DNA from 3 places in the Litoribacterium kuwaitense genome. Region 3 is predicted to be linked to each of the others. Evidence: predicted binding sites of a transcription regulator. Region 3 holds the regulator's gene; each other region holds the start of a gene.

The links. The regulator LexA, encoded in region 3, represses DNA repair genes until DNA is damaged. The targets are predictions, from matches to a motif close to CGAACATATGTTCG.
Region 1: the regulator LexA is predicted to act here: its motif matches at 8,348-8,361, upstream of uvrB (excinuclease ABC subunit UvrB).
Region 2: the regulator LexA is predicted to act here: its motif matches at 4,405-4,418, upstream of G4V62_RS06780 (YolD-like family protein).

Annotation. Positions count from the first base shown of each region.
Region 1 is NZ_JAALFC010000017.1:50,991-61,334, reverse strand. Features, by position in the region: gene G4V62_RS10460 (protein-tyrosine phosphatase family protein) at 1-620, shown strand, start outside; gene G4V62_RS10455 (nucleotidyl cyclase domain-containing protein) at 736-1,500, shown strand; gene G4V62_RS10450 (response regulator transcription factor) at 1,506-1,676, shown strand; gene G4V62_RS10445 (HEAT repeat domain-containing protein) at 1,805-2,719, shown strand; gene G4V62_RS10440 (glycosyltransferase family 2 protein) at 2,716-4,170, shown strand; partial or broken gene G4V62_RS10435 (transposase) at 4,269-4,547, opposite strand; gene G4V62_RS10430 (ABC transporter substrate-binding protein) at 4,839-6,137, shown strand; gene G4V62_RS10425 (carbohydrate ABC transporter permease) at 6,229-7,101, shown strand; gene G4V62_RS10420 (carbohydrate ABC transporter permease) at 7,091-7,969, shown strand; gene uvrB (excinuclease ABC subunit UvrB) at 8,432-10,344, shown strand, end outside.
Region 2 is NZ_JAALFC010000008.1:1,352-11,695, reverse strand. Features, by position in the region: gene G4V62_RS06805 (HAD family hydrolase) at 1-252, shown strand, start outside; gene G4V62_RS06800 (NAD-dependent malic enzyme) at 417-1,799, opposite strand; gene G4V62_RS06795 (queuosine precursor transporter) at 2,027-2,737, shown strand; gene queF (preQ(1) synthase) at 2,815-3,210, shown strand; partial or broken gene G4V62_RS06785 (IS3 family transposase) at 3,748-4,323, shown strand; gene G4V62_RS06780 (YolD-like family protein) at 4,637-4,987, shown strand; gene G4V62_RS06775 (matrixin family metalloprotease) at 5,254-6,357, opposite strand; gene G4V62_RS06770 (hypothetical protein) at 6,512-6,889, shown strand; gene G4V62_RS06765 (MFS transporter) at 7,442-8,683, opposite strand; gene fosB (metallothiol transferase FosB) at 9,199-9,615, opposite strand; gene G4V62_RS06755 (MsnO8 family LLM class oxidoreductase) at 9,659-10,344, shown strand, end outside.
Region 3 is NZ_JAALFC010000003.1:86,366-96,709, reverse strand. Features, by position in the region: gene G4V62_RS03445 (methionine gamma-lyase family protein) at 1-402, shown strand, start outside; gene glnA (type I glutamate--ammonia ligase) at 591-1,928, shown strand; gene G4V62_RS03435 (LamG-like jellyroll fold domain-containing protein) at 2,363-4,396, shown strand; gene G4V62_RS03430 (hypothetical protein) at 4,463-4,657, opposite strand; gene lexA (transcriptional repressor LexA) at 4,999-5,619, opposite strand; gene yneA (cell division suppressor protein YneA) at 5,830-6,147, shown strand; gene G4V62_RS03415 (YneB family resolvase-like protein) at 6,144-6,806, shown strand; gene G4V62_RS03410 (DUF896 domain-containing protein) at 6,856-7,101, shown strand; gene tkt (transketolase) at 7,487-9,493, shown strand; gene sirA (sporulation inhibitor of replication protein SirA) at 9,833-10,309, shown strand.

The sequences.
Region 1 (10,344 bases), on a different contig from region 3:
TATCTGATTTAGAGCTTGAAAGTGGTGCTTATCGGCAAATTGGCCAAAAAGCGATCATTGGCTATTCACCAACTGCACATGATAAACAAGTGCTTGCTTCAAAAGGAATTGAACAATTTATTAACGTCAATACCCCCTCAGTCAATGAATTGTACAGTATTATTGCCAATACAAAAGAGCAGCAGCAACTAACGTATTTTGTTGTGAACGATGAGGGGATGATGAACAAATTAGAAAAAATAGCAACAGGCATTTTATACGGTTCCATGGATCATGGTGAGGCTTTTAACTTTACATTAGCAAATGGCTCAACAATCCCTTATGATCGTAACATTATCATTGGGCCAAAATTAGTTGAAGAAGAGTTTCAATCCTTTGCTCAAGCGAATGGTGTTGCACACTTAATTTTTGTCTATTCAATGAGTACATCTGATGAACAACAAATTCAGAAGTTGAAGGAATTATCAGCCCAACATGACATTCCTTTCACATTGATCTCAATGCAAGAAGCCTACGAGGAAGAACTATTTGCTGCATTAGAAAAAGATAATGGGTTACATTACATTATGACAGAAGTTGATTTAGTAGACTATGTACATGAGTATATTGAAGACTTTTGATTGCAAATAGAAGAGCCTCAAGCAGTTGGTGTTGAGTCCTTGCTCCATTTCATATATTTGTTACATTAGGAATTGTTGGACGTATAGACGTGTATAACGAAAGTTGGTGACGTAGATGCAACACACATCGATTGCTTTTATAAAAAATAGTAAAGAAAATCAGATGCTTGACGTTTCTCTATTAAACACAATTTTTAAACTTCAATTAGCAAATAATGTTCGGTCTAAAGCGACATTTTCATTTGTTTTTTTAGCAATTCACCCGAGTAGTAAAATTTATGAACAAGTAGAACTGAATGCTATTACTGAACAAGACATAGCTAAACAGTTTAGTGGTTTTTTAGTAGAGCAAATGAGGGAATCTGATTTAGTTTTTGATTTTCCAGAAGAAAATCAGTGGCTCGTTTTATTGACAAATTCAGGAGAAAAAGAGGCAAGTTTCTTTTTAAAGAGGATTGTCCAACAACTTGATACTTTAGGGATAAATGAAGATTCAGACCCGCTCTATGGTCTTGCTACGGGTGTTGCAGAAATCGCAAGTCATCAATATGAATTAGATGAGATATTAACTGGAGGAGAAAGTGCTCTAAAGAACTCAATGATGTTAGAACCTTGTCAAACAGAGTACATTCAAACTTTTAAAGAACGAGATGCACAAGATGTAAAAGTGAGTATTATAGAAGAAGATGCAATGATCTCGTCTATTTTACGAAACCTCTTAGAACGTTGTGTCATTCAAGGCGCAAATTTAATGATTCGGTCTTTTCAAGATGGGTATGAGTATTTGCAATCGGATTGGTATCGATCGAGTCATGAACATCTTGTCATTATGAATGATATTTTACCTAAAAAAATGGAATTGAAGTTTTACATGAGTTGAGGCAGATGCCAAATCATCAAAAATATATTATTTTTATGATGTCCAAACGTAAAACAGAGGAAGATCTTATTTATATTTATGAAAACGGGGTAGATGAAATTATCGAAAAACCATTTAACGTTCGTTTGTTTGAAGCTAAAGTGAAAAAAGTATTAAAAAGGTTGCGATTACAATAGAACCTATCATATATGGGATTATTATTACGATTATCATCTTAATTGTTATGTTGCTAGTCACCCTCCTCTATTTGATCATGCGTCATTATTTAGAAAGTCGATATAAAAGACGGTTACATGAGCATATTTTGCAAAGAGAAGGTCAATGGTATGAATATCTCATTGAAGGAAAATCGGTACCAGCAACACTTCTGCCAAATAATGAGTTCGAACGAGATGCTGCAGATCTTGTACTCACTCGCTATGCGCACAATATTGCTAGTGAGGATGTAACGAAGCGAATTATCCAATTTACAAATACCTATTTAGAAGATTATTATCGAAAGCGATTAAGAAGCCGTAGGCGGAGTGTTCATATAAACGCCTTGCATAAAATAATGGATTTTCAAATGAAATTCCTCTTAAACGACGTATATCAATCACTGGAAAGAAAAATCAAATACACGCCAGAGCAATATTTACTAATGTATAAGGTCATTTCATTGTTTGATCAGAAAAGGTTTGTTCACTATTTACTTCATCCAAACTTTCGCTTAGGTGAACATGAATATCGTTACTTACTTATAGAGTTGCAGACTGCGCAAATCACTACTTTATTAAAACGATTTAATGATCTACCACAAAATTTTCAGTATGTGTTTATCGATTTACTTGGTGTTCAACATTATCTTCAACATATTTCGTTTTTGGAAGGCTTATTAGATGATGAAGATGTTGAGATTCGAGTAAGGTCATTAAAAGCCATTGCCAATATAGGTTATCCTTCTTCTGTTGAACGCTATAAACCTTTTGTTCACTCGGGAAATTGGGTTGAACGATTAATGGCGGCCAAATTACTTGTACACCTTTCAGAGGAGCATACTTTAGAGTTGTTAACAGAACTATTGGAAGATTCTTCTTGGGAAGTAAGGTCTCAAGCGGCATCATCATTAAAAGAAACTCGTGACGGTATTCAACGGTTGAAACAATTTATGTCGACGAGTGAAGATGAGTATGCGAAACATATGGTCAAAGACGTACTTGGAAGAGAGGCGCTCGTATGACATTGTATATGATTAGTTCAGCGCTTTTTAAATTTTTTGCTTACATCATACTTTTCTATATGATCGTCGTTATTCTTGTGTATGGTTTAATGTTAATCATTGCGATTTTTCGTATAAAAAAAGAAGTTCACTTAGATAAATATGTCGTTGATAATAAAAACTTAGCTTACATATACTCAAAACCTGTATCTGTACTTGTCCCCGCATATAATGAAGAAATTGGTGTTGTAAACAGTGTACACTCTCTTTTAGCTTTAACGTATCCACAATACGAAATCATTGTCATTGATGATGGGTCGACAGATGGAACAAAGGAAACAATGATAGAATTATTTCAAATGAGAGAAGTTCCTAAATCCATCCGTGTTCAAATAAAATGCGAACCAATTTTAGGTGTGTATCAGTCAGAAATACACCCCAACTTATTATTCATTGAGAAAGTCAATGGAGGAAAAGCAGATGCTTTAAATGCTGGCATTAATGTTTCAAAGTACCCTTATTTTTGTTCCATTGATGGTGATTCCCTCTTAGACCGTACGTCTTTGTTGCGTGTAATGGAGCCCATCGTCTCATCGAACGATGAGGTCATTGCCGCTGGTGGGAGTGTTCGAATTGCCAATGGTTTTAGTGTTGAATTGGGACAAGTTGTAAATCGTCATTTATCGCCAAACACGCTTATTGCAATGCAAGTATTGGAATATATGAGAGCTTTCTTAATGGGAAGAATTGCACTAAGTCGTTTCAACTTAATGTTAATTATATCCGGTGCTTTTAGTGTATTCTCTAAGAAGTGGGTTATTTTTGCAGGCGGTTATTCGACAAAAACTGTGGGAGAAGATATGGAGTTAGTCGTACGATTGCATAGAGTTTCACGGAAAGAGAAGAAGAAGAAAAGAATTGTCTTTATTCCAGATCCGATTTGTTGGACGGAAGCACCAGAAACATTGAAAGATTTAAGGCAACAAAGAAGACGTTGGCATCAAGGATTAACTGAAAGTTTATGGAGACATAGAGGAATGACATTAAATCCACGTTATGGATATTTGGGGATGATTTCCTTTCCTTACTTTTGGATAATCGAATTTTTAGGGCCCATTATTGAGTTAGGAGGCTATTTGTTTTTGCTTATCTCCTTGTTAATGGGAGACGTTTATTATTTGTTTGCCGCCTTGCTCGCACTTTTATTTCTACTTTATGCTTCTGTATTTTCTATGATGTCTGTTGTATTTGAAGCGTGGAGCCAAAAATCGTATCCTTCAGTTTCCGATACTCTCCGCCTGTTCTTAATAGCGTTTACCGAAGTTTTTTGGTTTCGTCCAATCAGTTTAATTTGGCGTTTTGAAGGGATTCTCTCTGCCATATTAAGACGGAAAGAGTGGGGGAAGATGGAACGTAAAGGTTTTATTCAAAATGACATGAGTCAATCTGAACAAAAGCAAAATCATTTCTAACAGTAATACAGGTGAGTGCGGCAAACGAGATCGTGGGATTCGTTTGTCGTGTTTTTTTCACTAGCGTCGCATAAATATGTTCCGAATATTCCGTCTGTGTTTTCCGATCGATTTTGCGTGGTGCCAATGACGACCATTTCATCGGACAACACGTCAGAGTCGTCCGGCAATTTGAAGTGTTCGAGTGACCGAACGACCGCATTTTTCCGCAGGCGAGATATAAAGAAATAGCCCTCATCCGTCATGCAGTCGACCCGTTCGTAATCCAAGTATCTTCGGTCGCACACATACATGCATTCCTTGTCATCGACGAGCACTTCCAACTGGCCGCGATCATGTTCTTTGGCATTCGTCAAGACCGCCTGATCACCTAAAGATTATTCGGAATTTGTCATCAGAAATTGTGGAAGCAAAAAGAGCAAACGATGTGAATAACGGTGAAAAGCCTAATGCTTTTCAGTACAACAACTAGCATTCATCAACATGCAGGCTAGTTGTATAGGTGATATTAATAGCAGAAGAGTGACGTGGTGCGTTTCATGTTTAAGTTTAAAAGAATATGTTTGTTGCTTCAGCCATATATATTGTAAGCGTTGTCAAAAACTTAGGACCTGTGCTATGATTTTTAAATGAAGCGCTTATATTTCAATCGGAGAGGAGCACTTTTTGTGACGACAAGTCATTGGCTCATACGGCTCGGTTGTGTGATTACGTTATGTCTCATCATTTCAGGGTGCGAATCATCAGATTATTCAAATTATACTGATGATAAAGTGAAGCATATTACAATTACTGCATGGGGAAATCCGGCAGAGCTCGAAGTTTATCAAAGGGCAATTGATGAATTTAATGATCTTGAAGAAGAAATAGAGGTCACACTTGTACCTTCACCTTCAAGCACATACGATCAATCGTTAATTACGAGGTTACAAGGCGGTCAGGCTCCAGATGCATTTTATATTAGCGACAGTCAAGTTGGTTTCTTAGTGAACAATGATACGCTACTACCTTTAAGTGACTTTATGGATAGTAATGAAAGCTACGTGAAAGAGTCAGATTTTCCAGACTCTGTCTGGGGGCCTGCGAAGAAGGGAGATACGATTTACGCGATCCCGCCTGATTCAAATCCAAATCTCATTTATTACAACAAAGGTTTGTTTAAAGAGCTTGGCATCCCTACCCCCCAGGAGTTTTATGACAATGGGGATTGGACGTGGGATACATTTGAAGATATTGCTGCCGAGTTTAAAAGAGCAGGTAAATATGCTTTTGTACAAGATGGCGGTTCCTCAGGTATTTATAACTGGGTCTGGTCAAATGGTGGGCGAATGTTTAACGATGAAGGCGATGTTGTGATTGATCAAGACGCTAAAACAAAAGAAGCTTTTATGTTTATGAGGCACTTAATTGATGAGGAATACTCAATTTTTGCCGGGTCACTTCCACAAGGACAAGGGCAAGAAGCGTTATTCCTTTCAAAGCAAGTGGCGATGCTTGGTGCCGGGCGTTGGCTGACACCAATGTTTCTCGATGCGGACAATTTAGAGTTTGATTATATTCCTTGGCCGACGAATGGAGATGTGAAAGCGAAGCCTCTGATTTCAATTGCATATGTCGGGGTGAACAAAAATACGAAGCACCCAGAAGCGACGAAAAAATTTGTGAGTTTTTATACTTCTGTACGAGGACAGGAAGTGCGTCTTGCGGATAATGGAAATGCGATTCCTGCTGTCAATTCGTTGGAAGATATTGTCGAAGGATCACCCCCGGAACATTCCGAATACCTGATTGAAGGTCTGAACAAAGGAAAAGTGTTGGAGGACGAAGCGCGTATCCCGAGTTTAACAGTCGAGCTCACTGATATTTATGAGCTAATGTTTATCCAAGAGAGAAGTGTTGAGGCTACGTTAAGGGACGCTGCTGAAATGGCGAGATTTATGAAAAATGCACAAGAAGAAGCATTATAAGCCTACAGTTGCATAAACAAGCACTAAAGCATAAGGAATTAGAAATTCGTCTTGGAAGAGTTCTTACTACTCTCATACGAGGAGGAGCCTTATGAATAACAAATCACGAAAAAAGTGGGGCTATATCCTTATTGCGCCTCAGCTTATCGGTTTACTTGTTTTCTCTTTATTGCCTTTACTTTTTGCCTTTGGATTGAGTCTGACGCAGTGGAATGGATTCGGTTCGCCGGTGTTTATCGGGATTGAAAACTTTATTCTACAATTTCAAAACCCGGCGTTTAATACTGCGCTCATTAATACGTTTTATTACTCCGTCCTTTATATCCCCATTAGCATCATCTTGGCATTACTCGTCGCTTTAGCATTAAACAATATTAAAGGAAAAGAGTTGTACAGGTTTTTCTTTTTTGCGCCAGTTGTTACGAGCTCTGTTTCAATTTCCGTCATATGGATGTGGATATATAATGCAGATCTCGGTATTATTAATCAGTTTCTTGCCAACTTCGGTATTGAAGGACCGCGCTGGATTTCGAGTACGACGTGGGTTATTCCTTCCATCGCCATTTTAAGCATTTGGTGGCAGCTTGGCTATAATATGGTGATTTTTCTAGCAGGTCTAAAAGGGATTTCTCAGACATATTATGAAGCGGCAGAAATGGACGGGGCTACTCCATTTCGAAAGTTTTGGTCAATTACATTGCCTCTTCTCTCACCAACGACGTTCTTCGTTGCTATTATGAGTGTAATTACGTCCTTCCAAGTGTTTGACCAGGCATTTGTTATGACGAATGGCGGTCCGGGAAAAGCAAGCTACACTCTCGTCTATCACGTGTACGATTCAGCTTTTCGAAAATTTGATTTTGGTGCAAGCGCGTCAGCTGCAGTCATCTTGTTTGCCTTTATTCTCATCTTTACGCTAATTCAGTTCTTCGGCTCGAGAAAGTGGGTGCACTATGAAGGCTAAAGTAGGAACAGTGCATGAGCAGACAAGAGCGAATCCACGAACAATAGCGAAAAGCTATCCTAAGCTACTGCTTCATCTTGTCTTGATCGTCGCTTCACTATTTATGGTTGGGCCGTTTCTTTGGATGGTGCTTAGCTCGTTTAAAACGTTTGAAGAAATTGTTGCCGTCCCACCAACTTTAATTCCAGAAACATTTATTTGGGAGAATTTCATCAATTCTTTACAAGCCATGCCATTTGGAAAAGCTTACTTTAACTCGTTTTATATTGCGCTGATTGTCGTTGGCAGTCAATTACTTACGGCTTCAATGGCAGCGTATGCGTTTGCAAAAATCCGCTTTCCAGGTCGGGAGTTTCTCTTTATTCTCTTTCTCTCGACGATGATGGTTCCGATGCAGGTCACGCTGATTCCCTTATATTTAATTATGGAATGGCTCGGCTGGCTGAATACACATGCGTCTGTGATTGTTCCGAATGCCATTTTTAATGCATTTGGTGTCTTTCTACTTCGTCAGTTCATTAAAGGTATTCCAGACGATGTTGAAGAGGCAGCAGTTATAGATGGTGCAAACCCTTTACGGATTTATTGGCACGTTATACTGCCTCTCGTACGACCGGCTTTAGCGGCCTTCGGAATCTTTGCGTTTATACAGATTTACAATAACTTTATCCAGCCTTTAGTCTTTTTGTCTTCTCCTGAATTGTTCACCGTCCCATTACTGCTCGATTATTTTAAAGGGCTGTACGCTGCGGATTGGGCACTTCTTATGGCAGGAACGACAATCTCTGTCATTCCCGTTTTGGTCATTTACGTCGTTGCTCAGCGTCAAATTATTGAAGGAATCGCATTAACAGGAAGTAAAGGGTAGGCTACTGCTTTGCTCCTCGTCCGCTGGGTCTTATGAATGAAAGTTCTATCCGTGTGTGTTCGCTTTTCTTCGTAAGTCGTGACAAGCGGTTAAGCTGGGCTGTTTGTGAGGTGTTCATTTTCCTCGAAAAAAAAGAGTGTAAACAAAACGAAGAAAGACTTTGTCTACACTCTACGCTGCGGGCATCGTGTGCTGGCAGCTTTTTTTAATGAATCAAATAGGAGTGAAATTGAACTAATGACATGGGGGGACTTGACCAATGTCTTTCTTAGGCAAGGAGAGGGCTCTGTTTTAGCTTACGCAAATAAGGGCATTATATTGTTGGAAAGAGGAAGTCTTTTCCTCTATGGAAAGACCGTTTGTGTGGCAATGAATATACGAATGTCCGTTCGATTTTTGCGTGACTTTAACCGGAAATGTGATACAATTACTTACGAATGATATGTAAGGGAGGGAAATACAATGGAACAGCTTCAAGTTGTATCAAAGTATAGTCCAGAGGGAGATCAGCCGAAGGCCATTGAACAGCTCTCAAACGGAATTTTGCAAGGGGAGCGTCACCAGACTTTGCTAGGAGCGACGGGAACAGGGAAAACGTTTACGATGTCGAATGTCATCCAGCAAGTGAATAAGCCAACGCTCGTTATCGCGCATAATAAGACTTTGGCGGGCCAGCTTTACAGCGAGTTCAAAGAGTATTTCCCTAATAATGCGGTTGAATATTTTGTCAGCTATTATGATTATTACCAACCGGAAGCATATGTGCCTCAAACGGATACATTCATTGAAAAAGATGCAAGTATAAATGATGAAATTGATAAATTACGACATTCGGCAACGAGTGCTTTGTTTGAACGCCGGGACGTTATTATCGTTGCGAGTGTGTCGTGTATTTATGGACTCGGTTCACCAGAAGAATATAAAGAGATGGTTTGCTCTCTTCGTGTCGGCCAAACCATTGAACGGGATCAACTCCTTCGCCGGTTTGTTGACATTCAATATCACCGTAACGATATTGATTTTCAAAGGGGGACGTTTCGTGTCCGGGGTGACGTCGTTGAGGTATTTCCTGCCTCAAGAGATGAGCATTGTCTCCGTGTAGAATTCTTTGGCGATGAAATTGATCGGATCCGCGAGGTCGATGCTCTGACTGGCGAAATCATTGGTGAGCGCGAGCACGTCGCTATTTTCCCCGCTTCTCACTTCGTCACTCGGGAAGAAAAGATGAAATTAGCAATCGAACGAATTGAGGCAGAGCTTAAAGAGCAGCTGCACAAGTTGAATGAGGAAGGCAAGCTTCTTGAAGCCCAGCGCCTTGAGCAGCGCACCAATTATGACCTTGAAATGATGCGCGAAATGGGCTTTTGTTCTGGCATTGAGAACTACTCACGTCATTTAACGTTGCGTGAGGCAGGGTCCACCCCGTATACATTACTCGATTATTTTCCAGAGGATTTTCTCATCATGATCGATGAGTCACATGTGACGTTACCCCAAGTCCGCGGCATGTTTAATGGAGACCGGGCAAGGAAGCAAGTGCTCGTCGACCACGGCTTTCGACTGCCTTCTGCGTTGGATAACAGGCCTCTCCAATTTTCCGAGTTTGAGCAAAAAGCAAACCAGCTCGTATATGTATCTGCCACGCCTGGATCGTATGAATATGAGCATTCACCAGGGGTTATTGAACAAATCATCCGTCCGACCGGTTTGTTAGATCCGACGGTATCTGTGCGCCAAATTGAAGGTCAAATTGACGATTTGCTATCAGAAATTAGGCAGAGAGTGGAACAGAATGAGCGGGTACTCATTACGACGCTGACGAAAAAAATGTCAGAAGATCTAACCGATTATTTAAAAGAAGTCGGTGTACAAGTTTCCTATCTTCATTCGGAGATCAAAACGTTAGAAAGAATTGAGATCATCCGTGATCTTCGTGCTGGCAAATATGATGTGCTCGTTGGGATTAACTTACTTAGGGAGGGGCTTGATATCCCAGAAGTATCCCTCGTCGCGATTCTCGATGCAGATAAACAAGGCTTTCTTCGCTCGGAGCGCTCATTGATTCAGACGATGGGGAGAGCTGCGCGGAATGCAAATGGTCACGTTATTATGTATGCTGATACGATCACAGAAGCGATGTCGGTCGCAATAGAAGAAACAAAACGCAGGCGTGAAATTCAAGAAGAATACAATAAGGTTCATGGGATTACACCACAAACCATTAAAAAAGACATTCGCGGTCTCATTCAAGCGACGTCGGTAGCGGAGGAAGAGACAACATACTTTGCTGACAAGGAAGCAAATCAATTGTCAAAGAAAGAAAAAGACAAGCTAATTACGCAACTTGAAACAGAAATGAAAGAAGCAGCGAAGGC
Region 2 (10,344 bases), on a different contig from region 3:
CAAGGCTGGCTGACGAAAGATGTACCTGTGGAAGAAGCAATCAATCACCCGCTCCCGCTGTCTAAAAAAGGCGAGGTCTATGTCGTCGGAGATTCACTTGCTGACTATATGGCGGCAAAAACAATGGACGTCACCTTTGTCGCCACATTAACAGGTCTGTCTGGACAAAAAGCACGCGCCTCTTTTGAAGAGCGCAACGCCGATTACATTTTAAATGACGCAAGTGAAATCTTAAGCATTTTTGCAGACTAAAATGTACTAAGGAAAGAACAGGTTTGCAGACAATACGAAAGGCATGAATCTCGGATCGGACCGGATTCATGCCTTTTTGTGAACTAAATACGAGTGAAGCGAAAGAAAAGAAAAGCACCTCAATGGATTAAACGAGTAGCCATTGAGATCAATTCATTTTACGTTCAAAGCTTACGAGCGACACCGTCTGCGTGTGCTGCATCTGCGACAGCTTTACTCACAAGATTAACGACGTCCTGATTAAACACACTCGGAATAATGTAATCTTCGTTTAACTCATCGTCGCTAATGGATGAAGCGATCGCTTGGGCAGCAGCCAGCTTCATATTCTCCGTAATTTTCGTGGCCCGACTGTCAAGCGCACCGCGGAAAATGCCTGGAAAACAAAGGACATTATTAATCTGGTTCGGAAAATCTGACCGGCCCGTCGCAAGCACACGCACATGTGGTTCTGCGAGCTCTGGAGAGATTTCCGGAAGCGGATTTGCCATAGCAAAAACGATCGGGTCGTCATTCATATTTTTTAAGTCGTCTACCGTCAACAAGTTTGGTGCTGATACACCGATAAAGACATCAGCACCTTTGAGCACATCAGATAACGTTCCTGTTTCTTCATTTGGGTTGGTATGTTCAGCATACCACTCCCACATTTTATGCGCATAAGGCTTTCCTTTCACGAGCGCCCCTTCACGATCGACGCCAATGACATTTTTCACACCTGCATTCAAGAGCATCTTTGTGCTAGCAATGCCCGCCGCACCAATGCCACAAACGACGACCTTTACGTCTTCAATGGGCTTGTTCGCGATCTTCAACGCATTTAACAGCCCTGCCAAAATGACAACAGCCGTTCCATGCTGGTCATCATGAAAAACAGGGATATCGAGCTCCTCCGTCAGTCGCTCCTCAATCTCAAAACAGCGCGGGGAAGCAATGTCCTCTAAATTTATGCCACCATATGTAGGTGCCATGGCTTTAATAATCCGAATAAGCTCTTCAGTGTCTTGCGTATCTAAACAAACGGGTAGAGCATCAATTTTGGCAAGCTGTTTAAAAAGCATCGCTTTCCCTTCCATCACAGGCATTGCCGCTTTTGCACCGATATTCCCAAGCCCTAGCACTGCCGATCCATCCGAAACGACAGCAACGGTATTCCGTTTAATGGTTAATGTATGGGCAAGGTCAGGGTTTTCGTAAATGGCTTGCGAAATACGAGCCACTTCTGGCGTATAGACCCGTGATAAATCGTCACGGTTTTTAATCGGGCTCTTTGGACGCATTTCAATCTTTCCGCCTAGATGAACGAGAAAGGTGCGATCAGATACGTGAACGACCTTCACATTCCGAATGCTACTCACTTTCTTGACAACCTCATCGGCATGCGACTGACTTGCCACTCTCACTGTCACGTCACGGGTTGTCCGATCTTTCGCTTCTTTTATGACGTCAATTGCTACTAGGTCTCCTCCAGCCTCAGAAACAACGCTAGCTACGTTCCCGAAGCTTCCATTTGATCGATCCATCTCCAAACGAATAATAATGCTCATTGTCGCTGCCAATAGATATCGCCTCCAACAATAGATGTCCTTGTTACATTAACATGAAAATAGTTCAAACTTACATGCGCCCATATTTGGATGATACTACGTTTTTCCTTTGCTGAACAGATAGCGCTTCCAAAATCATTTCATTGACAAAACTGATATAATTCTTCTTGACCTTGTCAATCCTTGTCAGACGTACGATCAATTGATTCGATGTTGGAGGTTTTTACATGACGCTTTTTTCTTTATGGGCACTTCCTTTTACACAAGAAGGGTTTTGGTTCATATTTGCGCTTATTCAATTTCTCATGCTACTCATCACATATCGACTTTTTGGAAAAACAGGTCTACTCGTATGGATCGGGTTCACGACCATCATTGCCAATATCCAAGTCGTCAAAACCGTTGAGCTCTTCGGTATCGTCGCGACGTTAGGCAATATCACCTATGGGACCATTTTTCTAGCGACCGATTTGCTCAACGAGAAATACGGAAAAGAGGAAGCACGTCGCGGTGTCATGGTCGGCTTTTTTGCGTTAGTGCTAATGACCATCATTATGCAGCTGGCGCTTCTCTTTCCACCTAGCGCAGACGGTGCGGAGGTACAGGATGCATTTGCCACAATCTTCGGATTGCAATGGCGCATCGCCCTCGGTAGCTTAGCTGCCTTCCTAGTCAGTCAATGGATTGATGTCGGACTTTATCACTTCTTGAAAATCATGACGGGAGGGAAGCGCCTCTGGCTGCGAAATAACGTCAGTACGATGATTAGCCAATTACTTGATACACTCGTCTTCTGTTCCATTGCCTTCTTAGGAACGATGCCGGCCTCTGTATGGTGGCAAATATTTGTCTCAACGTACGTGCTTAAATTCATTGTCGCCTTCATAGATACGCCATTTTTATACTGGGCAAGACGGCTAAAGGTGAAGAGCTCCTGACAAAATCTGTTGCTTCTGTTACGCTAGAGATTGCAGTTCGAAACCATCCTGCATTATCAAAACTAGGGGGAATTTATATGAAGGAAACATCATGGCTACCATCATCTGGACCGATGCCTCGTCCTGAGAGTGTCGAACAGGCAAAAACGGTGCTGAAAAATGAAGCCTTTGACGCAGCAAATGTACAAACGATTACTTTCCGCGCACTGGAATTTACAGCGATCTGCCCGCGCAGCGGACAACCAGACTTTGGCCAAGTGACGATTCAATACACCCCGAACAAAAAGTGTATCGAATCAAAGGCATTAAAATTTTACCTTTGGTCCTTCCGTGAAGAAGGCTGCTTCTGCGAATCGCTCGCCGCCCGCATCGCCGATGATATCGTTGAAGCCATCGCGCCCCAATCTGTGACAGTCACTGTCCACCAATCAGCACGAGGCGGCATCGAGCTCGAAGCGACTGCCGTAAGATAAAGCAAGATAGAAAGCACCTGTAGAGGATGCGTAAACGAAGTGACCCTAAAGTTAGACATGGGTATTCCGTTAGGCAGCTAACTGGGCATGAACTCGGTATTGTACTGGGCTCATGCCTTTTAATTTTGCTTAATCGGCGCGCCATTGGCTTTTCAAGGAATGGAATTAATCCCCTTAATAAGGCGTTTTTTGTTTGAAGAAACTGATTATTCTTGAAAACACCAGAATTAGCACGAGGATTGAAATCGGTATTATTGCGACCCCTAACAAGAAGCCTAAAAAAGTAAACGGCACTCCCGCATCTATAGAAAATATATGAGTATCCTTTCCAGTTGTCAGTCGATGATTTAAGTCCTCTTGGTTTAATTTCGTCCCGTGATCTAAGAATAATTTGCTCGTGACGCCTAATAGAACCGGAAATAAAAACAGCCATAAGGAAAAAAGATAATGTTTATTTTTTAACAGTTTTGTATATATTTTAGGTTAACTTAAAATCCCCTTTTAAGTTGGAGAGTGGTATAGAAACTATCTAAACTAGTCACAAAAGCAAGCCGCGCTCATCATGGGGCGAAATTAGATATTGATTCGAAACAACCAACACAAATACTCGGTATCACCAATGTGCGCCGTGCTACAACTGCCAAGAAGCACATATTACTATGAAGCTCGTATTCGTGATGAGCAGTCCTCTTTGATTGTCGATATCTTTCAAAAGAGCTGGCATATCTATGGACAACGGAAAGTCAAAAAAGAACTTGAGAAACAAGGTTGGTTCGTCTCACGACGACGAATAAGTCGCATCATGAAAGAACAATGTCTAGTGTCAAAGTACACAGTGGCTCAGTTTAAGCCGAAACGTGCGGCGTGCAACACATCAGAGATAGGAAATGCGTTGAACAGAGCCTTTCATCAAGAACAAGAATTACGTGTTGTCGTGAGTGATCTGACGTATGTCCGGGTGAAAAATCATTGGCACTACCTCTGTATTTTGATTAATCTTTACAACTGTGAAATCATAGGCTACAGTTCCGGATCGAAGAAAGATGCCGACTTAGTTCAGCGTGCCTTCGCAAGGGTAAGTACAGCTTACATCGTCTCGAAATTTTTCATACTTTCTATACTCTTATTGCACTATCGTTAGTACTATAAATAAATTATTTTTGGTAAAAGTGTTAAAATATTCTCATTGAATACAGAACGAACATTCGCACATAATAAGAACAAGTGTTCTCTTAAGTTGAATGCTGCGAATAGGTGAGACGATCAACATCATATGTATGGCAGGCGACGGCAGCTTTACTAAGCGAAATGTTAAGTTACTGGCGGTCACTGATCAATACATTAGAGGGATGTGTCAAACAAAGCGAAAAATAAGAACCTTTCGCAAGGAGAACATTCTTGGCGTTCGAAAGGTGGCACCTGCTTCATGAAAAGAGACCCTCGTGATTATAAAGATTTTAATCATATCTTGTGGGAACACTCGTTCATATTGCCTGAGCATAAACGGGCATTGCAACGCCATTACGAAGACTCGTCTAGGCAGGAGCCGCCAGCTATTGCAGAAGAGCTTGCAGAAGAGCACTATCAACTATTAAAGAAAGCTGTAGAGGAAGGGGCGAGGGTGTCCATTCGGTATTGGAAACGGAAGGACGGCCAGTACCACAAAGTATCTGGCGTGCCGCGCAACTTAGACAACATATTTCTGACAGTTGAAATTAGGGATCATTACATTGTTGTGGAATATATATATTTATCAGTGGAGGATATGGAAAGGTAAACGTCATTAATATTAATTAAGCATAAGCCGAGGATATATAAAAAGCCCCAATTCAGGGGCTTTTTTGGTGAGCCAGGCATGTCTAAAAAATTCAATGTCTCGAGCGGCTAAGGGTCCTATACTTACCCGTTACCGAAATACCAGTGCCCGCGGTAATCTAAAATTTGAAGGAACCAGCTGGCGTTTTTAGTACGATAAACACGATAAATTCTTTGAAGACACGCCCAACCTAACTGAAACAAAGATATTGTAGTCAATGGATTATTCTAATTTTTTAAGAACTGAATCTTTTCAAGAAGCTCATCCAACTTCATTCCAGTTATACTGTCTTCAATAAATTCTTCAGCATTGCTGTGCGCCATAAAATCCTCAGTTACTTTAATGCTTTGACTAATTTCTTTTTCATCAATTAAATTGCTTTGTAAGAGAACGGAGTTATTATCGTCAATAGTTACAGAAAAAGGCTCAATTGCTCCATAATAGTTCTTTAATTCCTTGTTTTGTTTAAGAAACAACAAGTATGTCTCATTTGTTTCTGGATTTACAAATTTTGGATCTGGAAATGTAACTTTTCCCTCAGCTTTTTCAGAAATATCTACATTGATGGTTTCAGAGACTCGATGATTTATCACAATACTATCTTCGGTCAAATCACCTTTAATAATTTTGTTTATTTTAAAATCAAATAACCTCCCTTCGACAAAACCTTCTGAACTTTCTTTGTGTATATCTTCAAGTTCACGTAACATATTCCATTTTTCATAGCCTTCCTGATATTTCCCAATCACAATTACATCCGACTCACTAACCATATCTTTTAGCTCGTCGGTCACAGGAAAGTCATAACTTAAATTGACATCTGTTGCAGTTATTTTAGGCTGAGGCAAAATTGTAGCTGCAGAATCCCATCCAATGGTATCCTCATAAATTTCATTCATTGTTTCGACATCATATGAGGTGGGGAACCACAGTTTAGATCTATCTCTTGCTGAGTTCATTATTGAATTTTTACTATTATGAGCGAGTCCCATAGCATGCCCTACTTCGTGTGTCGCTGTGCTTGTCGTAACATTCGAACCAGTTATGTTAGGGTTTCCGACGTTCAATCCTCCAATAAATTTTGTTACATTACCAGTTTTAGTGTTATAATATGTCGTCATTCTTCCATATAGAGTTGACGATGTTTCATTAATGGTCCCTAACCTATTAACCGAAGATTGATGAGTGTAAAGATTCATCCCTTCATCATTCCATTGATCTACAGCATTATTCCATCCTTTTTTTATAAGTGAGTCCATGCCACTTTCCAACTGATAAGTCATGTTTTTTGTGTAAAAATGCCAATCTTCTTTTTCGTTCGCGTGAGCAATTGTGCTTGAAATTAAAAACAGGGCAGCAACTAATACAGGGGTAAGAATTTTATGATTTTCATGAAAATCAAAGCTCCTTTTTGTTTGAAATTACTACAAATATAATATATAATTTCTAACTATTCAATAAATTATGTTTTTTAGGAGTGATTTTATGAGAAAAATATTGTTTATTCTACTGATGATATTCATTTCAGGATGTGAAGAGGGGAAAAACATTAATACGGCAACGAGTTCTGGTGATAATTTGGCAAAAGAAATCATTCAGGATGATCAATCTGCGGATATTTTTGTTCTCGATGATCGGGTGTATGCTCGAAGTGAGGAAGTAAAAAACCAGGATGAACGTGGTGAACGATTAGGAGTAATAGAGAGTAATTATTCCAAAGGAACAAAATTTGAAAATGGTATGTCTACTAAACTTCCAATAGGAACTGAAATCTATCGTATTAAAAATGCAGAGTCACTGGATCAAGTTATTGTTAACGAAGGCGACAGACTTATAATATACAAAGCCCAAATTGAAGGATAGAAGAGATTATCCCCTCTCTCCAGATTTAACTACAACAAAGCAACGGTTAGTGTTGGTCCATGGCCTTTCCTCCATATCATCGCAATCAACGAAGATCCTGATACAAACCGTATATGTATAAACCCCAAAAGGGAATCGTGAGGTGCGACGAAGTGATTCATAACTAAGCTGCTGTCATCAGACATTTCAATCCACGCACCTACGTGAGGTGCGACCCACTATACGACGCAAGAGGACTAAAATGGCACATTTCAATCCACGCACCTACGTGAGGTGCGACGTAAACATGTTACGCAAACGCTTTACATAATTTATTTCAATCCACGCACCTACGTGAGGTGCGACAGCGATTTTCCACTATAAAATGGGTTTTCAAGAAGCGTTTTTATCGAAAATCAATTTATTTAGGCATTATTATCCATTTAAAATGGAATAAAACACCAAATAAATTTATTGTGTTTAACAAATTTGGTGCGAACCTCCCGAGGATTTCATGTGCGCTTATGGTTCGCACCTTTCGTGTATGCGAATAGTATAACACGTTCTTTATTTTCATGACATCGGTTCATTTGTCTTCTCTTTCGGGATGACTGTGGTCCCACTGCTCGAGTCTTTCCACCAGCGCGCAGGCACACACAATGGCAGCAGGCACACCGCGCCAAGTACGATCCAATAGCCGGTTGCATTTCCTCCGGTTGAAAGCTGCTCATAGAGAGAGCCTCCAGCCGTATTTCCTAAAGCACCACCGACTGCCATAGCCAAGTTGGAAAAGCCGAGGTACATGGCTAGCGTTCCGGCTGTTGCTCGAGACGCCGCGTACGTATAAAACGCTGGCTGCATGACCATCACCCCACCGGCCATACCGACCAACGAAATGACGAGTGACCATAACCCTTCGTGTACCATCAACGGAATGGTTGACAAAATGATGATCCCATAGCCGAGGAACAACGACTGGCGAATCGAGTAGTGTTTTGTTCTTCTCGTTACCCATAGCTGAAATACGACGACGAGAACGGTAACCACAGAAAAAATCCACCCCCCGCTCCCTGTCATCGTTTGAGCGACAAGCGGATACGTGAGAAAGAGCTGTTGGTAAATAAAATGAAATGGAATCATACAGAACACGGCGATGAGAAAGGGGCGCTGCTGTAACAATTCTTTAACGCTCGTTTGAAATGAGAGCGTGGTTTGCTGGATGACAGGCTGCGCCGGAAGCTTCCAAACGAGAATGCTGAACAGCGCAAAAAATGCCCCGACCACTACACTAAGCACGGGAAAATAATGAATCGGAAAGAGCGAACCGACGAGCGGCCCGATAATCGTTCCGGCATTACCACTCATATTCGCAATTGAGAAGAGCGTCTTATGCACGTGCTTTGGCTGATCGGCAATTAAAATGCTGCGTAATGACGGGCTAAACAGAGCACCGCCTAAACCACCAATTGTCGCCATGATGAGGAGCCATGCCGGCGTGGTCACGAGCCCAAGACCAGCAAATCCGACACCGCGGCATAAAAAGCCGATAATCATCATCTTTCGATACCCGAAACGATCACCGAAAAATCCGCCAAACAGCATGAGACCTTGCTGCGCGATTAAACGAACAGCAAGTAAAACTCCTGCAAACGTAATGGACAAGCCAAGTCCACCTGTCATATACATTGAAATAAAAGGAACAAACATAAAAAACGTAAATGTGATGCAAAATTCAAGAATGAGCAGGAGCGTCGCTGTCCATCCGTACGTCTTCCAAATCGCCCATTGTTCAAAACGACTACGCAGAGAACGCATGAAGATAGCCTCTTTCTAATAAAGATGTTGCCCCAAGCATAGCCCTTGTAGCGTGTTGTCGCAATACAAAAATATGGAATTTGCTCGTGCTGTCTTTTCATTCTCTCATGAACGGGCGTTCCATGAGAATCTGCGCGTGCCTTCTCGCTTAGGATGACAAACGGTTTTTAGCCTAACTGATGGTGTAGACGTTCAACGCATCGCCTGTAGCTTCTCTCGTTGACTCATGAACCGGCGCCCTATGCCATAGTATGCGCGCGCCTTCTCACCTAAGCTGACAAGCTGTTTCAAGCATACTGAGGGTAGAAAGCCCCTTCACCTCTCTCAACATGTCAAAAGCTGACGATCTGCTCACCGTCGCCCCTAGACAAACAAGCGGTTTTAAGCCACTTTAAAGAATGGAATTGTTCGAAAGTTGTTGGTCAAAATGTGTACGCAACACTAAAAAATGACTTTTTCGGTCTTGTCTCGTATGTCGTCTTCCTCTCTATTCCACACATTCATCCCAACGTTCATCATTCATAAAAAGTCATATGCGGCTTCGTATCGCGGTAATACTGAAGGCGATCTTGCAACGTGCCGGTATGAAGCTCAAGCTGATGTCCATCGGGATCAGTAAAATAAATGCTGTTGCGGTCTCTCTCATCCCTTGCTCTGCCTGCTAATATATGTACGTGATGTTGTTTTAACTTTTCCTCCCATGCCTCAAAGTCTTTTTCTTCGATGGCAAAGGCGAGATGGGTGTATGCTGTAGATACGGGAGCACGATCGGGTTCTTCATTTAAAGCAATCCATTCGCCGCCAATATCAAAATACGCGGTCGTTTTGCCAGAGACGAGGAGCTTTCCACCGAGCACGTCGCGATAAAACCGAATGGATTTTACCAAATTTCGCACCGAAAAACAGACGTGATTGATGCCTGAAATATTCAGAAAACACACCTCCAATAATGGTTGAGATAAGGAGCTATGAGATATGAAGCTTTCTATATTAGATTTATCGCCTGCCGCAAAAGGGACTTCAGATGAAAATGCCCTCCAACAGACGATTGATTTAGCGATCGAAGCGGATCAACTCGGATATGAACGGTTTTGGCTGAGTGAACATCACCAGCTCAAACATATTGCCAGCGCGTCGCCCGCATTAATGATTGCTGCGATCGGGCAAGCGACAAAGCAGATTCGACTCGGGGCAGGTGCCGTTCTACTCCCCCTCCATCCTCCTTACCTCGTCGCTGAAACCCATCGGCAGCTCGCGGCCATGTTTCCTGACCGCATTGATTTAGGGATTGGCCGAGCACCGGGTGCACCTCCTGAGGTCACGACCCGGTTAGCAGGGAATTTCCTAGAAGCAGTCCGCCGACACCCCGAGCGTTTAGACGAGCTGTTGACACATTTGGCAGATGACAACATACGACCTGTCCCTTCTAAGCTCCCAGAAGTATGGCTGCTCGGCACGGGAAGACGGAGCGCAATCGCAGCCAGAGAACGCGGGCTATCGTATTGCTTTGGGGCTTTTATGAGTGCTTCTCCAGCGAGCGAAGCGTTCCAGCATTATAAACAATCCCTGTCCGATGCACGACTTAGGGCAAAAACGATGATCGCCGTTTCAGTGGCTTGTGTGTCACCCTCGGCGCCAAATCGTGACTTAGCCCTTATGCC
Region 3 (10,344 bases):
CATACAGTAGGACAAGCGCTTAAAGGAGCGGTCTTTACAGCCGGTTTATTTTCAGAGCTTGACTTAAAGACATGGCCTTCTTGGAGAGATGAGCGTTCTGACTTAATTCAAACAGTGGAGTTTCCTGACGCATCATCGATGATTTCATTTTGTCAATCGATTCAAGCGTCATCGCCAGTAAACAGTCAATTCCTCCCGATTCCTAGCGCGATGCCTGGATATGATAGTGAAGTCATTATGGCGGCAGGTACTTTTGTACAAGGAGCAAGCCTTGAATTTAGTGCCGATGGTCCTGTAAAGCCGCCATATCGAGTGTTTGTTCAAGGAGGCTTAACGTATGAACACGTGAAATGGGCGATTAAGGAAGCAGCCAAAGCCGCATTGCAGCGTGATGAGATGTGATGAAAATTACTATGTTAGATTTTCTTACATAAATAAATACGAACCGTCATCGAACCGGTATACTAAAATCAATTCAAAGGATATGAATGTTTAGACAATGGTTAAGCGACTAAAGGTCACATGCGCTCTTGGTTTAAGGGCGCTTGAGATAAAAGCTTCAAAAAATAAAGAGGAGGAACATTTCAATTATGGGATCGAAATACACCAGAGAAGATATTTTAAGGCTTGTGAAAGAAGAAAACGTTCGTTTTATTCGTCTGCAATTTACCGACTTGCTAGGGATTATTAAAAATGTTGAAATCCCGGTAAGCCAACTAGGCAAAGCATTGGACAATAAGATGATGTTTGACGGCTCCTCTATTGAAGGATTTGTCCGCATTGAAGAGTCAGACATGTACTTATATCCAGACCTTGATACGTTTGTCGTCTTCCCATGGACAAGCGAAAAAGGGAAAGTAGCACGCTTTATCTGCGATATTTATAATTCGGACGGCACACCTTTCTCAGGCGATCCACGATATGTTTTAAAAAGAACGATTCAAGAGATGAATGATTTAGGGTTTACCGCTTTTAATATCGGTCCTGAACCAGAATTTTTCCTCTTTAAAAATGATGCTTCTGGAGAACCAACGCTTGAACTGAATGACAAAGGCGGCTACTTTGACTTAGCGCCAACCGACTTAGGTGAAAACTGCCGTCGAGACATCGTCCTTGAATTAGAGGACATGGGCTTTGAAATCGAAGCGTCTCACCACGAAGTCGCTCCTGGTCAGCACGAAATCGATTTTAAATACGAAGATGCCGTCACCGCATGTGACGAAATCCAAACATTTAAGCTCGTCGTCAAAACGATTGCTAGAAAGCACGGTCTGCATGCTACTTTTATGCCGAAGCCGCTTTTCGGAGTGAATGGCTCAGGCATGCACGCCAATATGAGTTTATTTAAAGGCGATCAAAATGCTTTTTATGACGAAGAGGGCGACTTACAATTAAGCGAAACCGCTCGTCAGTTTACAGCAGGTATTTTAAAGCATGCTGAAGCCTTTACAGCGATCACCAACCCGACAGTTAACTCTTATAAACGACTTGTTCCTGGCTATGAAGCGCCATGCTACGTCGCCTGGTCTTCAAGAAACCGTTCCCCGCTTGTGCGTATCCCAGCATCACGCGGACTAAGCACGCGAATCGAAGTTCGTTCTGTTGATCCATCAGCGAACCCATATTTGGCAATGGCAGTCATGCTCGCTGCTGGTTTAGACGGTGTGAAAAACAAAATGACTCCGCCAAAACCGGTAGACCGAAACATTTATGTCATGGATAAAGAAGAACGTCTCGCAAACGGCATCACCGACTTACCGGCGACGCTGTATGATGCACTTGAAAAGCTCAAGAAAGACCAAGTCTTAATGGACGCACTCGGTGACCATGCATCAGAACACTTTATTGAAGCAAAAGAAATTGAGTGGGATATGTTCCGGACGCAAGTCCACCCGTGGGAACGCGAGCAATATATGAGCTTGTATTAAGCAGGAGAGCCCTTGGCGCTGTAGGCGTCAGGGGTTTTTTCTGTTGTGGGGTCAAAGGAGCTCACTTAATTTATTTTTACCCAACAAACGCTCCCGCTTGTGTAACATAAATTAAGAAATCAGCTTGATTCGCTGAATCTCAGTGGCCTCCAGGGGAATAATAAGAGATGAAATGACCGTTCAAATCGTAGAGAGCTAAGTTGTGCATTTTAATTTCTCAAAAAACACCTTTAAAGTAAAAAATAAACTTCTACTATTGATATAGTCAACATAGAAATAATGTAGTTCAAAAGTTTTAGCATCATTCAAAACGCTTACATCATTTACAAAAGTTTAATTATTTGACCAAATATTTTTACATCAATGAAAAATTAGGACAACATTTTGCTTTTAAAATGAGAATCGTAAGCAAACATAACCTGGAGGGTAAACAAATGAAAAAGAAATTTCCTTGGAAGGTACTTTCAAGTACGGTTCTCGTCACTTGTCTTTCTTTATCGTCTATTGGCTCGACAATTTCGACCACACACGCAGTTGAGATCCAACAAAATGAAGAAGCTGCAGTCGCTTCTTTTTCATTTGATGGAAATGTTTTAAACGAAGGATCAGCTGCTCAACCTGAAGTCGTAGGAGATGTAAAGTATACTGAAGGGCGCATTAAACAAGCACTTCATTTTGAATCCACTTCGCAAGCAACAGCTCCGTATATCGACCTCGGCGACACAGATGAGTTGAAATTTGGTGAAGATCAAGATTTTTCAATAGCTTTTTGGTTGAAGTCACCAGGTGTTAACGCTGATCCAGCCATTATTTCAAATAAAAACTGGGCAAGTGGTGGAAATACGGGTTGGTTTGTCGGTATGAATGGAGGAAGCCTCGTTTGGAATTACAGTACATCTGAAAGCAACCGGCTTGATAAATGGATCACCGTTGGCGATAACGTGTGGCACCATATCGCCATTTCTCACGATCGCGATGGAAGTGCTAAAATTTACAAAGATGGTCAACTAGAAGCTGAAGTTGATATTAGTCAGACAGAAGGAACCATCGATACGGATTTTACAACGAAAATCGGTGTTGACGGCAAGGGCACACTTTGGGGAAACCATTTTAATGCAATGCTCGATGACTTGCACATTTTTAGAGATGCGATTTCTGATGAAGATGTGCAGCGTTTATATGAGAACGCGCCAGCAATTGCTTTAGAAGACATCCGTTTAGATCAAGAAGAGGTCACATTAAATATTGGGGCTAAAGCCTATATTAACGTCGCTATTGAACCTTCCAATGCGAGTAATCAATCATACACAGTCGAATCTAGTGATCCTACAGTCGCAACCGTGACAGAGGAAAACGATTCACTGATCGTTGAAGCAAAGGGCGTAGGGAATGCAGACATCACTGTGTCTACAACAGACGGTAACCATGTAGCTGTATCTAGTGTGTCTGTCGAAAATTCCAAAGATGTGAATGGTGACGGATTACTAACAAAAGAAGATATGAAATTAGTTAGTAAACTTGCCGGTGCGAAAGAAGGCGGTAAGAAATGGGATAACTCCAAAATTGCCGATTTGAATTTAGATGGAAGGGTTAATGGAAAAGACGTACAGGTCATTCAAAAAGCATTGAAAGAACATAATGGGTTTCAATATAAACATGTATTTGTCATTGGATTAGATGGTGCTGGAAACTTTGTAAAGAATGCGAACGCACCTCGACTCAAACAATTTTTCGCTGACGGCGCTTATACTTATGAAGCAAAAACAGAAGATAACTCATCCAGTGCACCAGCCTGGGGCGCGATGCTACATGGAGTAGGATATGACATACATCAAGAACACAATGGCACATTAGGTGATCCGTTTGCGGAAAATGTATCTCACCCGTCATTTTTAAAGCTCTTAAAACAAGAACGTCCTGCTGCGAACACAGCAGCGATGATGGATTGGAACCCGATCTATCACGGACTAATCGAGCGGTCTGCTGAGACGTATTTTGATACAGCGGGTGATGATGTCATTACCGAACGCATTGTGGAATATATTAAGACAAAAGGCGAAGAAACACCGCTCATGTTCATCCAGTTGAGTGATCTAGATTATGTCGGTCATGCAAACCAGTACGAAAGTGAAAAGTACTATAAGCAATATGAAAAAACAGACGAGAATGTAGGAAAGATTTTAGATGCGATTGAAGATGCTGGGCTGATGGAAGATAGCTTAATTGTCATGTCAACGGATCACGGTGGGCATGGATACACACATGGCACTTTAGATCCGAAAGATACAACAATCTTTTGGGCTGCAAAAGGAAAAAGCATCGAGCCAGGGACCGTAATTACAGATCATGTTGATGTGAAAGACACTGCGGCGGTTGTCGCTAAAGCATTACGTTTAGATGCGCCAGAAGCATGGGAAGCTAAAGTGCCTGAAGGGCTGTTTGAAGAAGGGAAAGGTTTAGGTAAATAACGAACGTTTGTCTTATAATCATCGCTGAAGGCTCTGCAAATACATGCAGAGCCTTATTTCAGCTGTCTATTTTTTAAATTTGAGCTCGCGTTTTTTCAGAAGGCCCTTAAGCTCATTTAAATCGCTTAATGTTGCATCGTTCATTAAAAAGTGTCGTGCAGTAAGCCTGCGATGTAAATAATTAGCTCGTTCACGATTTTTCACTTGCCAAGCGTGATCTCTTTCAGCTTGTGTGACTGGTTTTTTAGATTCGTGTTGCATAAATATAACCTCCCAATCTAAAAGCGCTTATTTAGCTCAATATATGCGCTATAACAAAGGGAAATACCTCTATGATGAAAACGAATTGTGGTTAGATTGCGGACAGACCGAATGGGGGAATGGAAGAAAAGTGAATTTGCTTGGACAAAATAGAGTGGTATTTCATGAGGCGTTTAAAGAGAATTTCATAGGAGACAATATTGGATCGCTTTAAATGAATCATCGCTTGTTAATTAGAAAGGAAATCGGTAAGCTCTTAGATTTGTGGAAGTGAAGTTAAGGCTCTGTTTGAATGACGTTTAAAATAATCGGGAAACTGCTTGTGAGTTTCCCGATCAATTTTAATGAAATGTACGGTATAACCCAATGACTTTTCCGAGAATGCTGACATCGTGTAAAAGGATAGGCTCCATAGTAGCATTCTCAGGCTGGAGTCGAATATAGTCCTTTTCTTTATAAAAACGTTTAACAGTAGCTTCGTCCTCTTCTGTCATCGCAACAACAATATCACCGTTTTGCGCAGTATGTTGTTGCTTCACGACGACATAATCTCCGTCATAAATACCGGCTTCAATCATACTTTCTCCTTCAATTACTAAAATAAACACCGATTCATCTGTTGGGAGAAGCCTTTCAGGTAGCGGTAAATACTCCTCAATGTTTTCAATTGCAGTAATTGGCTGTCCAGCGGTGACTTTTCCGATGACTGGAATTGAGATTGCTGGTGCTTGTGGTGCGTCATCAGTCTCCAAGTTCAAAACTTCAATTGCGCGCGGTTTCGTTGGATCGCGGCGAATCATTCCTTTTTCCTCTAAGCGTGCTAAATGTCCATGAACCGTCGAACTTGAAGCTAAGCCAACTGCCTCGCCAATTTCTCTTACAGAAGGCGGATACCCTTTGGTTTGTACATTTTCCTTAATAAAATCAAGGATTGCTTGCTGTCTTTTTGAAAGTTTTTTCATAAAATCCTCTCTTTCAAACAGTGTATGATCACGTTTCTTTTTTAGGCATAGAATATAAACTGCTTTCATAGATTTATCTCAGAAGTGATTCTAGTCAAATTATAGCAAACAAAAACTAGAAACACAAACATAAGTTCGAATTTTATTGACAAAACATTTGTTCGTATGTAAGAATAATAACGAACAAACATTCGATGGAGGAGATACGATATGAAAACCATTGGTATATCTTATTACTTTAGTCTAGCAGCCGTCATTGTTCTATGTATTGGTCTAAAATATATGATGACCCCATCCTACGCAACTGTTCAAGTAGAAAAAGGGGAACAAATATCAGAGCTTGCAGAACGATATGCGCATGCTCATCAGCTTTCAAAAGAAGAATTTCTCGTTTGGGTCAATGAGAAAAATGCGTTAAATCAAGAACCGATGCAGTCAAGTCAAGAGATTATTATTCCTGTTCAGGCAGATAAGCTTGAAGAGCAAACGTATGCTCATTTCGTCTACGATGGTGGTGCAAATGAATGAATTTAGTCTTATATTGCCGAGTAAGTACAGAAAAGAAAAGCCAAGAAACAAGCCTTGACCGACAAGAAGAAGAATTAAGACGTGCAGCAGAGAGTAAAGGATGGACTATTATCCATGTCTTTAAAGAACAGGCGAGTGGATATGAAGTCAATCGAGAAGGTCTATTCGATTGTCTCGATATGTTGCAGACGGGTGAAGTTGATGGTCTGCTGATTACTGATGATACGAGGCTAGGAAGAGGTCATGCTAAAATGGCAATTGTTCATTCGCTTAGAAAGATGAAAAAGCCAATTTATACGCTTGAAAACGATGGCGAGCTTGAACTTTCAGATGCGGATGATATGGTGTTAGGTATTCTATCAGTCGTCGAGGAATACCAAAGAAAGTTACATAATTCCAAAATTTCAAGAGGGATGAAACGTGCTGTTGCTCGCGGCTTTACGCCTCAAACCAATTTTAGTGAGCCAAATGCAAACCACTCTCCTGGAAGGAAAAAGAAGGACGTTCCATTAGAAGAAATTATCCGACTCAAAAAAAACGGGCTGACTTTTCGTGATATTGCGGCGACGATGCGGGGCATGGGTTATGATATTTCTAAAGCAACTGTGAACCGTAGATATCGTCAATATGAAGAAGAGTTAATCAGAAAAAAGCAATGAATTTGCTAAAAGTGAAGCAGGCGTGTATCATCTGGACAGAGGTGATAAAATGCTCTCTCAACAAAAATTAAATCGCATCAATGAACTAGCACAAAAGAAGAAATACGAAGGCCTTACGAAACAGGAAACAGATGAACAGCAAACACTCCGTAAAGAGTATTTGCAAGTGTTTCGTCAATCAATGACAAATCACCTTCATCAAGTGAAGGTTGTTGACGAGGAAGGCAACGATGTGACGCCGGAGAAACTAAAGAAATCAAAAAATCAGCGTCATTCGGAGTTGAATGAAGAATAATAATCAAAAGAAGTCCATGATATCTGTGGGCTTTCTTCTTTAAGAATAGTGAATCCCCTTGCTCAAGACAATATAATGTAGTCCTTTGCAGCTCAGCTATAGAATTCAAGTGTGTGAAAATACTGGTTCTATGACAGTGTACGTCGAGAGTTTTTATTCGAGGATGTAAATCGTGAAGCTGTTAGCTTCTAACCGCGGGGATGAAGCATTTCGTTCAATCGATGATCGCTACCTTTTCTGACGCTATTTTTGAAGGAAAAAGATCATCAATGAGATTGGATGCATTAGATCATTTTACAGATTCTCCTTCGGGAAAAACCTTGCCACTTTAGTGTGTTAAGGTATATGATGGAAAAGAAAAGTTCAAAGAGAAAGGACTGTTTGCATGACTACACCTTTGGAAACACTTGCTGTCAATTCAATTCGTACCCTTTCCATTGATGCAATTGAAAAAGCAAATTCAGGACATCCAGGGCTGCCAATGGGTGCTGCACCAATGGCTTATAGCCTATGGGCAAACTATATGAATATTTCGCCTAAACACCCTGATTGGTCAAATCGGGATCGCTTTATTTTATCTGCAGGGCACGGATCAATGCTTCTCTATAGCCTTCTTCACTTAGCAGGTTATGATGTCACTATGGAAGACATTAAAAACTTTCGTCAATTTAACAGCAAAACACCTGGACATCCTGAAGTAGGCCATACGCCTGGGGTAGAGGCAACAACTGGTCCATTAGGACAAGGAATCTCTAACGCTGTTGGGATGGCTATGGCAGAACGCCATTTAGCTGCAGTATTTAATCGTGATGGTTTCCCGGTCGTTGATCATTATACATATACCATCTGCAGTGATGGAGATATTATGGAGGGTGTCAGTGCAGAAGCGGCATCTTTAGCAGGTCACTTAAAGCTTGGTCGCTTAATTGCATTGTATGACTCAAACGATATCTCTTTAGATGGAGATTTAGACAGAGCCTTTTCTGAAAATGTAGAAGACAGATACAAGTCCTACGGCTGGCAGGTTATCCGCGTTGAAGATGGAAATGACCTTCATGCGATTGGACAGGCAATCGAGCAAGCACAAAAAGAAACTGATAAACCGACACTTATTGAAGTGAAAACCGTCATTGGTTATGGATCACCGAATAAGTCAGGTAAGTCTGCATCTCACGGTTCTCCTTTAGGAGAAGAAGAAACTACGTTGACGAAAAAAGCGTACGATTGGACGTTTGAAGAAGATTTCCACGTACCTGAAGAAGTCTATGAACACTTTAATAAAAATATCGTTCAAAAAGGTGAAGAGAAAGTTGCACAATGGGAAGCCATGTTTGCTGAATACGAAAAAGCTTTCCCTGAACTTGCAGCACAATTTACTGATGCTATGAATGGTACGCTTCCTGAAGGATGGGAAAAAGCGTTACCAGTTTATTCGACAGATGACAAGGCTGCTGCAACAAGAGCAACTTCTGGAGAAGCGATTAATGCCATTGCTAAAACGGTTCCTCAGTTTTTTGGGGGTTCTGCGGATTTAGCTGGCTCAAATAAAACATCAGTCAGTGGCGAAGAAGATTTCACTGCCTCGAACTATGCTGGAAAAAATATTTGGTTTGGTGTACGTGAGCACGCGATGGGTTCTGCGATGAACGGAATGGCATTGCACGGTGGCTTGAAGTCCTACGGAGGGACATTCTTCGTCTTTTCCGATTATCTTCGCCCGGCCATTCGCCTAGCAGCTCTGTCTAAGTTGCCAGTCACTTACGTCTTTACACATGATTCGATTGCGGTTGGCGAAGATGGACCGACACACGAGCCGATTGAGCAGCTTCCTTCATTGCGAGCAATGCCGAATTTAACTGTACTCCGTCCAGCGGATGGAAATGAAGTTCAAGCGGCTTGGCAAATTGCTTTAGAGTCAAAAGAGACCCCGACAGCACTCGTTCTTACCCGCCAAAACCTTCCTGTACTCGAAGGGACTGTGGAAAACCGTTACGAGAAAGTATCCAAAGGTGCCTACGTCGTGTCACCTGCGACGAAAGAAACACCGGATGCCCTTCTGCTTGCTACTGGCTCGGAAGTCAGTCTTTCAGTAGAAGCGCAGAAAGTTTTATTACAAGAGGGTATTGATGTTGCGGTTATCAGCATGCCATCTTGGGAGCTCTTTGAAAAGCAGCCACAAAGCTATAAAGACGAAGTCATCCCACCACAAGTGAAGACACGTCTAGCGCTCGAAATGGCTAACCCGTTTGGTTGGGATAAGTATACAGGCGACCATGGCGATGTTATTGGAATTGACGGCTTTGGTGCCTCTGGACCAGGAGAAACGGTCGTGCATGAGTTTGGCTTCAATGTCGACAATGTTGTCTCCAAAGTGAAAGGCTTGCTTCGTTAAGCATCTGTTGTATGGCTTAGACAAGAATGATATAACATCGAATGATTAGCTTCATGAAGTGTCGGCAAAGCACAAATGACTTTGCCGACACTGTTTTTATTGCTATTCATCAACGGTCAGACGATTTTCTTCAGCATAAAAATGATTGTCAAAGCGAGGAGCAATGGCAATGCTGTTTGTCGTGAATAAGCAATTGTAGCTGCCATCTTATGTAATAAGGTCGTTTGATTCGACAAAACATGTGTCTGTTTGCCTCATAAAGGGACAGTCTTCTCTCTCTACTTGTCTTATACTTGTCTCAATGAGATGTACATAGATAAGTGAAGGGAGTTAAATGAGATGGCATTCTATGAAATTTACCGAATCCAGGAAGATGTGGCTCACGAGTTTTTCGGGAAAGAATTCAAAATCTATCAGCTGTTAGAAGAGTGCTCTCGTAGTGTAGCTACGCATCGTTTGCTTCTAGAAAAGCAAGTCCATTATATTACTGAATCTTTTTCTATGGATGACTTAGTTGAGCATTTGTGTGCGTTCTCCAATCATATATCTATGGACAAGACACACGTTCGTCGCATGATGTTTCAGACGAACGAAGAGACCGGATTAACTACATTAACGATCGATGCGAATGTATTGTCTATGAGTTCTGAAGGGTGTTTCTCTGGGGAAATGACTTTTTTTGAAGCGTTACGGGCGTATGATGGATACTTTTTTGCTAGTAATTATAGTGAACAGCAGTATGGATGGTTAAAGCCTATACGCGTAATAAATCAACTCCATTCAAGAGATAGTATTGCGCCTTCACAATGGATTTAGTACACTTAGAACAGATGACGTGAAGGAGGATACAA